Regions from separate parts of the Enteractinococcus fodinae genome, predicted to be linked through region 1. Evidence: riboswitches for the same ligand, from Rfam matches in the RefSeq annotation. Region 1 holds a riboswitch; each other region holds the start of a gene.
The links. Region 1 has a riboswitch for S-adenosylmethionine ahead of J2S62_RS08690 (O-acetylhomoserine aminocarboxypropyltransferase/cysteine synthase family protein). Riboswitches for the same ligand answer to the same signal wherever they lie in the genome.
Positions count from the first base shown of each region.

Region 2: it holds a riboswitch for S-adenosylmethionine, as region 1 does, so the genes downstream of both, J2S62_RS00310 (MetQ/NlpA family ABC transporter substrate-binding protein) here and J2S62_RS08690 (O-acetylhomoserine aminocarboxypropyltransferase/cysteine synthase family protein) in region 1, are expected to answer to the same signal.
Region 3: it holds a riboswitch for S-adenosylmethionine, as region 1 does, so the genes downstream of both, J2S62_RS00155 (acyl-CoA dehydrogenase family protein) here and J2S62_RS08690 (O-acetylhomoserine aminocarboxypropyltransferase/cysteine synthase family protein) in region 1, are expected to answer to the same signal.

Region 1 covers NZ_JAVDYJ010000001.1:1,867,228-1,871,426, reverse strand. The annotation lists gene J2S62_RS08700 (VOC family protein) at 1-398, opposite strand, end outside; gene J2S62_RS08695 (baeRF3 domain-containing protein) at 633-1,727, opposite strand; SAM riboswitch class IV at 1,872-1,983, shown strand; gene J2S62_RS08690 (O-acetylhomoserine aminocarboxypropyltransferase/cysteine synthase family protein) at 2,058-3,395, shown strand; gene metX (homoserine O-acetyltransferase MetX) at 3,410-4,199, shown strand, end outside.
Region 2 covers NZ_JAVDYJ010000001.1:65,380-69,578, reverse strand. The annotation lists gene J2S62_RS00325 (electron transfer flavoprotein subunit alpha/FixB family protein) at 1-283, opposite strand, end outside; gene J2S62_RS00320 (electron transfer flavoprotein subunit beta/FixA family protein) at 297-1,094, opposite strand; gene J2S62_RS00315 (TetR/AcrR family transcriptional regulator) at 1,203-1,787, shown strand; SAM riboswitch class I at 2,046-2,135, shown strand; gene J2S62_RS00310 (MetQ/NlpA family ABC transporter substrate-binding protein) at 2,355-3,251, shown strand; gene J2S62_RS00305 (globin domain-containing protein) at 3,488-4,199, shown strand, end outside.
Region 3 covers NZ_JAVDYJ010000001.1:35,613-39,811, forward strand. The annotation lists gene J2S62_RS00150 (formate--tetrahydrofolate ligase) at 1-539, shown strand, start outside; gene J2S62_RS00155 (acyl-CoA dehydrogenase family protein) at 635-1,936, opposite strand; SAM riboswitch class IV at 2,015-2,128, opposite strand; gene J2S62_RS00160 (hypothetical protein) at 2,711-3,868, opposite strand.

The sequences.
Region 1 (4,199 bases):
TCGGCGATGAGGCCCTTAATACCGATCTGTTGCCACTCTAAAGTGCGACCATCTGGGAAGGTCCGAGCACCGGGCACGGCGCGACGGTCGAGGCGTTCTTCAAACGGTGCCATGTCGTCTACGGAAACGACCCAGCCCATCCAACCGCCGCCCATATTCGAACGAGCTCGAACGGCCTGCCCGAAGGGCGCCTTTTCGGCTGCTGGGTGTTCCAGCACCTCAACGATCTCAAAGTATTGTCGGTTTTTCATCGGGAAAAAGAGGTTGCGCGTCCCGAAACGCGGGTGTACCCCACCGTTGACCCAATCGACGCCGAGAAGCTCGGCCATCCTATCGGCGGTGGCATGGAGTCCTTCCGGACCTACAGCATAAGAAACATGATCCAAGCGCATGTTCATCAGCATGTCACGAAAGCGCCGTTGAAATTGAAATGTGTCACATTATGCTGTTTTGTGGCATGCCCGTCCGGCAGTATTTCTGCCTGTCACAAGGGACTTTAGAAAAAACTTTGCCGCTGCGCTGTATTACTAGAATCCGGCGCCATTCGTTGCGTTGGGGGATGGGACAGGGTACGCAAAACCCCTCGAAAAACGTCGAAACATTTCTCGAGGGGTATTTGGTGCGTGGGGTTTCTAGTAGCGCATGAGCGCCGCAACGTTTTCAACACGACCATCGGAGATGATGACGATATCTCCGGAATTGAGTTTGGTGTGCAAGATCGCCGTGTTCACGTCCCCGGTGCCGTCCGAGGCGTTCAGCGACGGGTTAATAAATAACGTGTCCACACGACCAGCAACTGCCGCCTCGCGGATAAGATCTGGCTGTGTTTCACCCAGACCGGTGCCGGAAACATCTGCGAAACGCTCGTATGCTGCGTCATCATTGGCAGCAAAGTGCGGGCGCACCACGTCCCAACCGGCTTGCTGCAATTCGCGGTTCGTTGAAACGTCTGGATTACCTGAGATGAAATCTTCGGCAACCACCGGGTAGGACGATGCAGCTTTAACCGATGCAACGTTTTCGGCAACGCCAGCTAGGACCATCGGCTGGGAGCGAGCCCTGCCGAGGAGATCTCCAAGAGATGAGCCGACTTCTTGTAAAAATCGTTCAATTTCGACTTCTTGGTTGTCAGCTGCCCCACCGTGGCCGTGGAAGACGGGGCCCGCACCGCCAAGTGAGCGGTTTTGCAGCTGAGATTGACGATCGTCAGTGTCGACGACGTCTTCAAGTGATTCCGGAACGATGTCTTGCAGATCGAGCTGGACCACCGAGTCTTTAGTGGCATCAAGGACGCGTACTTTCTTGCGTGAGATCGCCAGAATATAGTACGCGTGGGATTTGGTGAGGGCTTCAGAAATCGGGCGCAGCACGAAGTGTTCTGCGACATGGGTGTATTCGGACACGGGAACGCCGAGCCGATAGATGAGGTTCAGGCCTTTGGCAGCGAAAAGGGCAAGTGATTCACCCTGCTGACGTAAGAACGGCGCATCAGTGGCGATGGCATCAAAGGAAGCCAACATATCTTTGGCGTCTGATTCGGGGACCCCAGCATTGACGAGTTTCCGTCGTGCTTCCTTGACCAGTGACTTAACACGGGTGGCGGTATCTTGGGGTTGATGTTGTGGTGGAGCGGTCGGCAGAAATATAGTGACCTTTGGCCCGGTGGCTGCGGCCATGGCTTTCAGGTCATCAGCGGTGATCTGATCAAAGTATCCGAGTTGTTCCATACGACAACAATACAACTTGTCATCTCGATTTTGGAGCGTTGATCAGTCCGAATTATTGCGTACATCATAAATTCAGCCCACGGTGTGGATAACCGGTCTCAGAAGTCGCCATTTTGATTGATTTCTGGCATAGTAGTGGGTGTTGGTCACGAGTGTCAGTAAATATGCCCCGGCTTACTGACCGGCAACCCTCCACCGCGGTGGGGTGCCCCGGGTGAGGACCAGGTCTCATGACAAATTGAGACAAGCGCGGGTCTTCGCGCACGTCATTAGCTGCGCGGCAGACGGGCGTTGAGAAGACCCCTTGAAGGTATGAAGGAGTCTTTCCACTTGGCACAACGCGACATCACTGATCAGTCCACTTGGGGTATCTCGACCCGTCAGATCCACTCTGGAATGGATGTGGATTCTGAGTACGGCTCGACACAGCTGCCCATCTACCAGACGACCAGCTTCAATTTTCCTGATACTGCCACTGCCGCCGGCCGTTTCGGACTCTCCGAGCTGGGACCGATTTATTCCCGCATCACAAACCCCACAACCGATGCGGTCGAAAATAAGATAGCCGCCTTGGAAGGTGGCGTTGGTGCGGTGCTGCTGTCCTCAGGACAATCAGCCACGACGCTGAGCATCCTGAACGTGGCTGGTAGCGGTGACTCGGTTGCGGTCTCGGCCTCGCTGTATGGCGGGACGCAAAACTTGTTCAAACACACGCTGCCACGGTTGGGTATTGAAACGATCTTCGTCGAAGATCCGCACAACCTCGACGAGTGGCGCCAAGCGATCAAACCCAACACCAAAGCACTCTTTTCAGAAGTCTTAGGCAACCCTAAGGCCGATGTGCTCGCCCTTCCAGCGGTGGCCGATATCGCACATGAAGCCGGTATCCCGCTGATCGTGGACTCGACCTTAACTCCGCCAACGCTCATCCGTCCGTTTGAACACGGAGCCGATGTAGTCATCCACTCCACCACCAAATACCTCAGCGGTCACGCCAACGGTCTGGGTGGGGTCATCGTGGACTCCGGCAATTTCGACTGGACAGCCAATCCTGAAAAATTCCCATGGTTTAACGAACCCGATGAGTCTTATCACGGCTTGGTGTTCGGAACCGATTTTGGCCCCAACGGCCCACTGGGGGCAAACCTGTCCTACATCTTGCGCATCCGCACCCAGCTGTTGCGTGACATGGGGAATTCAGCCTCACCGTTTAGTGCGTATTTGATCAACCTAGGGCTCGAAACGCTTTCGCTGCGCATGGAACGCCACATAGCAAATGCACAGCGAGTTGCTGAATGGCTCGAGGCGCACCCGCAGGTCGAAAGCGTGCAATACTCCGGGCTGAAATCTTCCCCCTGGTACGACCGGGCGCAGCAGCTCTTGCCCAACGGTACCTCCGGAATAGTGGCCTTCAATATCGTCGGTGGCGCGACCGCAGGACAGAAATTTGCTGAATCGCTGACGTTGCACAAACTGGTCGCGAACCTCGGAGATGTGCGGTCACTTGTTGTTCATCCGGCTACCACGACCCACAGTCAGCTTTCTGAAGCTGAGCAGCTAGCAGCCGGTGTCAACCCGAGCCTGGTCCGTCTCTCGGTAGGCATCGAAGACATCACAGACATTCTCGACGATCTGCAGTCCGGCTTTGATGCCGTTGCCACGAACTAACAAGGAGTGAGGTCATGTCATTGGATCTAGAATCAGTGACCGACCCGGCGACATACGTAGGCCAGTCAGCGCTCACCACAGTCGCGATTGGCGAATTACATTTTGAGACCGGCGGGTACCTGCCAAATGTTGAGCTTGCCTATGAAACCTGGGGGACCCTCAACAAGACAAAAACCAATGCCATCCTGATCCAGCATGCCCTCACCGGTGACAGCCATGTAGCGTCTTCGCAACTGGCGCCCGAAGCGGGCTGGTGGGAATACCTGGTTGGGCCCGGCAAGCCCATCGATACCAATAAATGGTTTGTCATTGCGACCAATATGGTCGGCGGGTGCTACGGGTCAACCGGCCCTTCATCGTTAGATGAGCACAACCGGCCCTACGGGTCACGGTTCCCGTTCGTTACGATCCGGGATGCTGTAAACGCCGAAGCCAAGCTTGCCGACATCCTTGGGATTGAACGCTTCCACGCGGTGCTGGGAGGGTCCATGGGTGGTGGGCGTGCTCTGGAGTGGGCCGCAATGTATCCGGATCGTGTTTCGGGTGTTGGAGTCATCGCCTGCGGCGGGCAATCCACCGCCGAACAGATCGCGTTTGCACAAGCACAAGTCGAAGCCATTCGGCTAGATCCAAACTTCAAGGGCGGAGACTACTACGGCGGACCGGCACCAATTCAAGGCCTGGGGATTGCGCGTCGAATCGCCCACATTAACTATCGTTCCGAGCCGGAACTCAACGTGCGCTTCGGTCGCAAGTTTCAAGGTAATGAGAACCCGCTGGGCTCCCCGGTTGCAGCCCGGCAGG
Region 2 (4,199 bases), 1.8 Mb from region 1:
TACGACCGGCAAAGGAGGCATTGACCGGGCCATGTGCCATGAGCAGCAGTGACGCGCCGTAATGTTTTACAGCAGCTACACCGGCGGCGACGTCGGCGGTACCGAACTGATCCTCTGGACCGGTGTGTACAAAGATTTCGGTGGCCCCGGCCTGTCCCAGCGCTGCGATGGTCTCGGCATCGGGAGTCGAGGTGACCACGGCGACGGGGTCGCCAACGATTGAGGCGGCACCCAGTACTTCAGCGGGTTCTGCATTCGTTACTAAAGCAAGTACTTTCGTCACGTAGGAAAGCTCCTTAGATCAAGTGCCGTTGGGCAAGGAAGTCGACAAGTTCAGTGGCAGCGGTATCGCCCGAGACCTTCTGGCCGGCCTCTTTCGGCGGGCGTTCTGCGGCAGAAACCATCACGTTACGCACATACGCGGCATCTGGCCCGGCCGAAATACCGAGATCAGCAAGTGAGGTTACGGCGATTTCTTTCTTCTTGGCCTCACGGATGGCTTTGAAGTTTGGCAGTTTTGGCTCGCCGGCCTTTTCGGTCAGCGATACGACCGCTGGAGTCGTCGCCGACAGCGTGATTTTTTCGGTTTCGGTGTTGGTCACACCGGTGATCGTCCCGTCGGCAATCTCGATCGAGTCCGCGCCCACGATGTGTGGACGGCCCAAGATTTCAGCGATCATCGCTGGGACCATGGCGCCGCGACCATCGGTGGATTCGGCACCGGACAAAATAATGTCGGCGTCTTTGGCCGCTTCGGCCAATACGCGGGCGGTCTGGACCATATCCGACCCTGCCAGCGCGTCATCGACCACGTGAACGGCACGATCTGCTGCCAGTGCTAGCACCTTCCGGATGGCTTTATCCGCGTCAGCAGGACCCATGGTCACCGCCACGACCTCGGTCGCAGTCCCGTCTTTTTTCAGATCGGCCGCGACAGCACAGACCCGTTCGTCGATTTCATCGACCACATTTTCGGATGCTTCCCGAGCCAACAGGCCGGTATCCAACGCGATCTGGCGTTTCTCATAGGTGTCAGGCACCTGCTTCACTAGCACTACGACTTTCATGTCCACCTCAACAGTGATGACGTTCACTCAGACTATATTTTTGTACAATATACCGTACAATCTAGATGCCCCATAGAACCCGAAGGTTACGGAAGCTGTGACCTCAAACACCATACCGTAAAAAGGTAGCGTCCCATGCCGACAGCCGATCTTAACGCCGATTTGACCGCCAAGGCCCGCATTCGTCAGGTGGCCCTGGAGCTTTTTGCGCTCAACGGAGCCGACGCCACCTCAATGCGCGCCATCTCGTCACGCGCTGGCGTCACCGTGGGGCTGATTACGCATCATTTTGGCACCAAAGCTGGGCTGATTCAGGCCGTGGAGGATGATTTACTTAACGGCATTCAGAAAGCGATCGAATATAAAGAAACCGACGCTACCGTGGACGGGGTCGTCAAGAAACTCGATCAGCGGCTGATGGATCATATCGACGCGAACCCGCTGGTAGCCGCCTATCTGCGGCGCATGATGCTCATCGAGGGCAATGGAGAGGGTTCCGACATTACCGAGCGGTTCACCCGCATGGCATTACGGCAGATTAAAGATCTGCGTCGACACGGGATCGCTTCGACGGCCCGCGAAGCAGAAGACCAGGTCATGCAAGTCATGCTGGTCCAACTCGGCCAGGTACTGATGCAACCCTTCGTCGATCAAATCGCCGGCTATTTGCAGCGCGACCCAGAGCAATATCGATTGAGCCTGCGCAAGACTAAACACTGAGGGTGGTTCGTGGTCTCCTGCCGCGTCGGCATAAATATTCACCTGACGCAACACTACTTAACACTGCTAACTAGGTATTTCGTCGAGCTCAATAGCTTGGCCTCTGACCCTACAACGTTGCAATGACGGGGTTTCTTATGTCGGCCGACATGTTGTGAGTAGCCGCTGACCTGGGTCACAGCCAGCCCTAAGACCCGACTGAGACGTTTCCCCATCCCCTTCGATGTAGAGTGACTCTCGATCCGTGAACACGGATCATTACCATCCAGAGCGACTGAGAGATCTGGCTCAACGACGTCGCAGCAACCTCCCCTAGGGGTCCGGTGCTACCGCCAGCAACGATGGAGCCTTTTTGTGATCGCATTTTCTGTTTCTTCCATGTTTGTCGCGCCGACGTTTACCTGGGAACAGCACACCTCGTATTGCGGATCGTCCTAGATACCCAGACGCGGCGACAAGGTGAACACGATCTGTCGCATCACTGCCGAAGCGCACCTCATCCTTATGGAACTTCACCGCCGCCCGGCGAGTATGTTCCTTCGACTCGATCCATAGAGAGATGAATTCATGACTGTCCCACATCGCACACCTTCGAAACTGCTATTTGGAGCCGTGAGTGCTGCCGGAATCCTTGCCCTAAGTTCTTGCGGATTAGCTAATGATGATGATCAGACCATTTCGATGATCCTCACGGAGTCTGGCCCGTTCCAGGAACCAACGAACATAGCCTCCGACATCCTGGAAGCGGAAGGCTGGACCTTAGAGCCCACCTACGTCACCGATATAGTCCAGCCGAATCAAGTGGTTTCCAACGGTGAGTATGATGTCAACTACTTCCAGCATTTGGCATATCTGCGACAGTTCAATGACGATTACGATCTAGATGTCGAGCCACTACTCGCAGTATTTCAAGCCCCCGCAGGTATCTACTCCGAGCGACACGATACCGTGGAAGAGCTACCACACGGCGCGCAAATTGCTCTCCCCGTAGATCGCGCGAACAACGGGCGAGGACTTCTGCTATTGCACGAAGCTGGCCTCTTGGAAGTGGATACCTCTCAGGACGTCACCCAGATTTCTCAAGAAGACATTATCGATAACCCGAACGAATATGATTTCGTCGAAGTAGACCAGCAATCCCTGGCACAAATCCTTCCTGATGTGGACGCAGGCTTTTCATTCACCAGGCTTATCGCAGAAGCAGATCTCGAGGTAGAGGCTACTGAACCATTGCTGATCGAAGAAGATGCAGAAGCTCAAATACCTTATACCGTGGTGATTGCCGCAGCGTCTGACTTTGCCGAGAATGAGCCTGAAAAATACGAAGCTCTACGGGCGGCCTACCAGTCAGAAGAGGTGCAGGAGTGGTTTGAAGGATACATCGGCGGCCTCAAAAAAACCGCATTCGATCTCGACATATCGGAACTCTGGGAAGATTTTCAAGCCACTGAGGAAGCCTCCTAAGGCTCCCTCGATACCAATCACCGGCTGCCTGCAGCGCGATCCAACACAAACTCGAGTGGGTCGTCCACGCATGAATGTTAACAACCTGTTTCTCAGTGCCTCTGACCTGACGACAGGGTTTGCTCCTGCGGGATTAAACACGGTGGAAACCGCTGCAGCGTACCTCTCAGCTGGCCGACAATGGCTCTACCTGCACCTCCGCGCCGCGGAGCATTGTCGAAGGAGCTGAAGCCATCATGAAACTGTCACCAGAATCTGAAGCCGTGGTGAAAGAAACCGCCGGTGTAGTCGCCGAGATCGCCGATGAAGCGACCGCGTTGTTTTATCGCGATATGTTTGCCGCCCACCCGGAACTGCTCAATGTTTTCAACCAAGCCAACCAGGCGATCGGCGAGCAACCCAAAGCATTAGCGGCCTCCGTCGTCGCCTTCGCGGTCCATCTCATCGACCCGGATGCCCCCGACTTCACCCCGGTCATGCAACGGATCGCCCACAAACACGTCTCACTGGGGATTACTGCCTCGCAGTATCTGATCGTCGGGCGGTATCTACTGGGCGCGGTTGCCAAAGTCCTCGGCGATGCCGCGACTCCAGAAATTGCAGCCGCCTGGGATGAAGTGTACTGGCTGTTTGCCACCGCCCTGATCGCTGAAGAAGCCAAGCTCTATGCCCAGGCCGGCACTGATCCTGAAGAACCCTACCGTCCGTACCGGGTGGTCGAACGGTTTGAAGAATCCGATGAGATCTTTTCGCTGCTGTTGGCCCCGCTGGACGGTCAGGTGCCCAGTCACTACACGGGCCAGTATGTGTCGATCGCCGTGGATCTGCCCGACGGGTATCGCCAGCCCCGCCAGTACACCATCTCCTCGGGTCCGCGCGGCGATTCACTGCGGGTGACCATCAAACGAGTGCGCGGCGTCGATGGCGCACCGGATGGCCGCGTTTCGG
Region 3 (4,199 bases), 1.8 Mb from region 1:
TCAACCAGTTCCCGCAAGACACCGAAGAAGAACTCCAGTGGGTCAAAGACTTCTGCGCCAAACACGATGTCCACGCCGAAGTGGTCAGTGTGTGGGCCAATGGTGGCGAAGGTGCCAAAGCCCTGGCCTCCCACCTGACTGAGGTTCTCAAGGACTCCGACGACACCGTACAGCCGATGTTCGGTGAAGACACCGGCATCCGGGAGCGCATCGAGCACATCGTGACCAACGTGTATGGTGGCGACGGTGTCGATTTCTCCTCGACCGCTCAACGGCAGCTGAAACAACTCGAAGAAGCCGGCCTCGATAAGATGCCCGTATGTATGGCAAAAACCCAGTACTCCTTCAGTGACGATCCCAAAGCCTTGGGTGCTCCTGACGGGTTCCGGGTGACCGTGCGCGAGCTCAACCTGCGTGCCGGTGCCGGATTCGTCGTGGCCCTGACCGGTGCCATGATGACGATGCCTGGCCTGCCTGCTAAACCCGCTTCCGACAAGATGGACGTTAACGATGAAGGCGAAATTCTAGGCCTGTTCTAACGCGTAACTGGTCACCGTAGTGTTATTCTCGCGGTTCAGGGCGCACCGTCGTTGGATGGTGCGCCCTGAACTATCAGCAGCGAGCGGCCAGGTATCTATCCCTGGCGCGGTTCTGAGTTCCGGGCAGTCGAGTGGTGCGGTGGGATCACGCCGTTGATTCGGTAGTTACCCACAGCCTGGGTACGATAAATTAAAGGTGTGTGGCTAGCGATGGTACGCGCATTGAGCCAGTGCTGGTGCAATTGATTGGATGCGATCGTCGCGGATGCTCCCCCGACTTCAAAAATCTGATTGGTGGCATCCAAAATGAGTTCTGAGACCACCAGACTAGCTTCAGATAGTGCAATATTTGCTCTCGTGTGCGCATCTAGAAAGACCGGGTCTTCCAGATCGGTATGCCCTTGAATTTGCACATAGGACTGCTCTGCAACGGCTGCTACACCTCGCACGATGTGTCGAGCTGCGGACACTTTGGCGGAGGCTTTCCCGATGACTTCATGTACCAGAGGATCTTCTGCAGGGGTCTCTGCTGTTGCGTGGTTGTAGGTCCGGCGTCGAGTGGCAACGTACTGGGTAATATCTTTTATCGCCGCTTGGCCTATGCCGGTTTGGGTAGCAATTAAGGCGATCCACAAGATCGTGTACGAGAGCACTCCGGTGGGCACATCGAATTCCTGGAGCCGGTTTTCAAGCACGGGAACCTCGTCGAGAATGGTCGTACCCGAAGCGGTGAGTCGTTGCCCAAAACCATTCCAATCGTCGATTCGTTTGACACCAGGGTGTTCTGCGTCGACGATTGCAAACAATGGTCCTTCGTCTTCATCAGCTGCACGCGACGCTGAAATGAGAAGGTAGTCGGCAAAGATCGCGCCAGTTGAATAAAATTTGTCGCCGGTCAGATGAGCAATGACTCCACCGGACGTGGGTTCCGCGTCGGTCCAATACACCGGGCGCTTGCCCGCTGCAGGGGGGAGTTCAACCAGGGCGTTACCAAAGATTTTGCCCTTGGCCACCTCAGCAAGCCACCATGCAGAGACTGCCCCTTGAGATTCATTCTGATGCTGTTCTGTGAACATGAAGTGCCCGTGTAGGGCTTGAGGTAAATTTGAATCTGCTTGTCCGAGGTCAACTAAGAGTTCGGCTAATTGCGGCAGGGATGCACCAATTCCACCATGCTCTCGAGCTAGACGAACGCGAGTAAAACCCGAGGTCCGCAATTTTTCAAAGGCATCAAACGCTAGTTCATGGTCTTGCTCCCGTTGCCTTGCACCAGCAGCGATCGTTTCGAACACCGGTGCAAAATGTTGGTGTAATTGCAGGTCAGTGGGCGAAACGTGTTCCGTAGCTTGTAGGAGCTGTTCGAACGTTGGTAGTGCAATAGTTGAAGTAGAAGTCATCGGTTTTCACTCGTTTCATGAAATTCGTGGCACTTCCGCACACGACAGCTCGCGCATATTGGGGAGCTTCAGTGAGAGGCACCATACTTGCCCACGATTTTTTCGCTGGGCCGAATCATCACCTAGAGCACCCCACTACGGTGAGAGGGTTGCTGTCCGGGTAGCTAGGGCTATACGCCGGATCTCAAGATTCTGTATTGCACTATAGCCTCGATTCACGACATGCATCAATTGGGAGCCAAGAAATAACCTTCAGTGAAGCAACGAATCTTCATAAGTCGCCATAACTTTTCATTATTCATAAAGTCACGCCGGCGCGCACGCCGATTAATCTGGCAGTCTTGAACGAGCAGTTTCGGTCGAGCCTTGACGATGCGCGCAAATCTCGGCCAGCGGTACGATAGGGCATCCAGCGCCAGGCTCCAGAAAAAGATGGTGAGCACCAGAATGTCGGAAAGTGAGCTAGCATCTCCTTGCAGACCTACCCCGGCGGCATCGGCCGCATGGACGATGAGCAGATCGGTCAGTCCAAGACCGCCGGATTCTCGCTGTCCAACGATTCATAGCAGCAACATGAGGCCCAGAGAGGTCAACGTCCCACGGACTATCACTTCCCACACGGGTACGGTGGGGATGAGCATGTCTAGCAACGTCTGCATGGGGACCTCCGAATGAGCAATGCTTCATCATGGCCGCTCATTTCCCCTGCTGTCTAGATCATGCACTCCCTTCAAACCTGGGCGACGAGGCCTCTTTGACGGGTGCTAAGGCGTCTCATGGAAGTTCTAGCGTCTCTATCTCGTCGAAGAACACATCGAACTGATAGTCCAGCAGTAACTGGGCCAGAAAACCTGCCGTTTGCAGATCCGGTACCCAGTTCAACACGACCCAGGCGGCATTATCCACGGACTGGCGCATGGCACGCTCGTAGAGCACCGCGGTGCCAGGGTCGCCCTCGGCAGCTTCTTCAACGAGCTGGCGAGTTTCGAAGATATCGGAGGAGACTGTGCCGATGACGCCACGATCCTGAAGTTTTTCGACCCGGGCCACGAGGTCCTCGACATACATCTGTCGAAGTTCCTCGGACGCGACCTCGGGATGCGGGTAGAGGCATTGCGAAGCCCAGGCGATGCCCATGGTGGCTTCGAGACGAGCACGGACTAGCGTCTCATCCCAGGGTTCCGGCGGAGTGTCTCCCTGGAGTGCACGCGTGATCATGGAGAGTTCATAGATCATCTGCTGGGCCGCACCGTCCAGGGTGGACACATCGGTTTGGCGGATTGGGTCGGGTTGGGGCGGGAAGCCGTCATCCTGGACGGGCTCGTCCGCATCCATTGGACGCAGGTCCAATTCGTGGACGATGGCCAGCTGCAAGCCTTCTTGCGGCAATCGGAACACCGGGTTCGCACCTTGCTCCAGAGCTTCGCCGGAAAGTTCTTGACCGAGCTCAGCGCCCACCGATGGCAGGATGCGATCCACCAAGCGAGCGTAGTTTCCTGACATAAAATGTGTGAGTAATTTGCGATTCCCGATCGTCGGTGCCCCATAGTTCAGCACAATGTGCGTGCCGAGCCGGCAGACGTCGTCAACATGTTGCCGGGAAAGGTACGTTGCATCGCCGGTCCGGCCCTGCATGTTCAAATCACGGTGGTACTGATAGACCGCACCGGTCAGCAACACCTGCAACCAACCGTAGACGCCGTGCGTCTGGATCAACTGCTGATGGGCCTGCACGACCTGAACTACCTGGGGTTTGGCCGCCAAGTTCCCAGCACGACTCGTCCATTTGGCAAACTCGGCGGTCGCTGTCGGTCCGTAGAGCTCGAAGCTGCGTTCGGTCAGCTTCTGGCCCGAAGTGGCCAGGGCTTTGAGACCACTCAGCTGACGGTGGCGTGCCAGGATGTTGTCGGTGTCAATTTGATAATCGGTCACGGCGCTATCGTACAAGCTCTCGGCAAGCTCGGCGTGATGTTGGTGCAGGTTCTCCGGGTGTCCCTTCACTTGGGAACGACAAGCATACGCTCCTCGGGCCGCAAGGTGTAAAGGATATACCCGCATTTGCATTCTCAAGGTGCGCCATCGACCCGAGATGCGCGTAATCAAATGTCGGTAGAGTTGATGTTTTGTTTGACTGTACTCACCTCCTCGCTGAGCAACAGGCCCACATCCTGGTCCCCTCTCAGCTTGCAGCATCCGGTGGTATAGAGGAATCATTTCGATGTGAGATCGGATGGTTGTCGGCAGACCAAGCGGAGTGAGATAT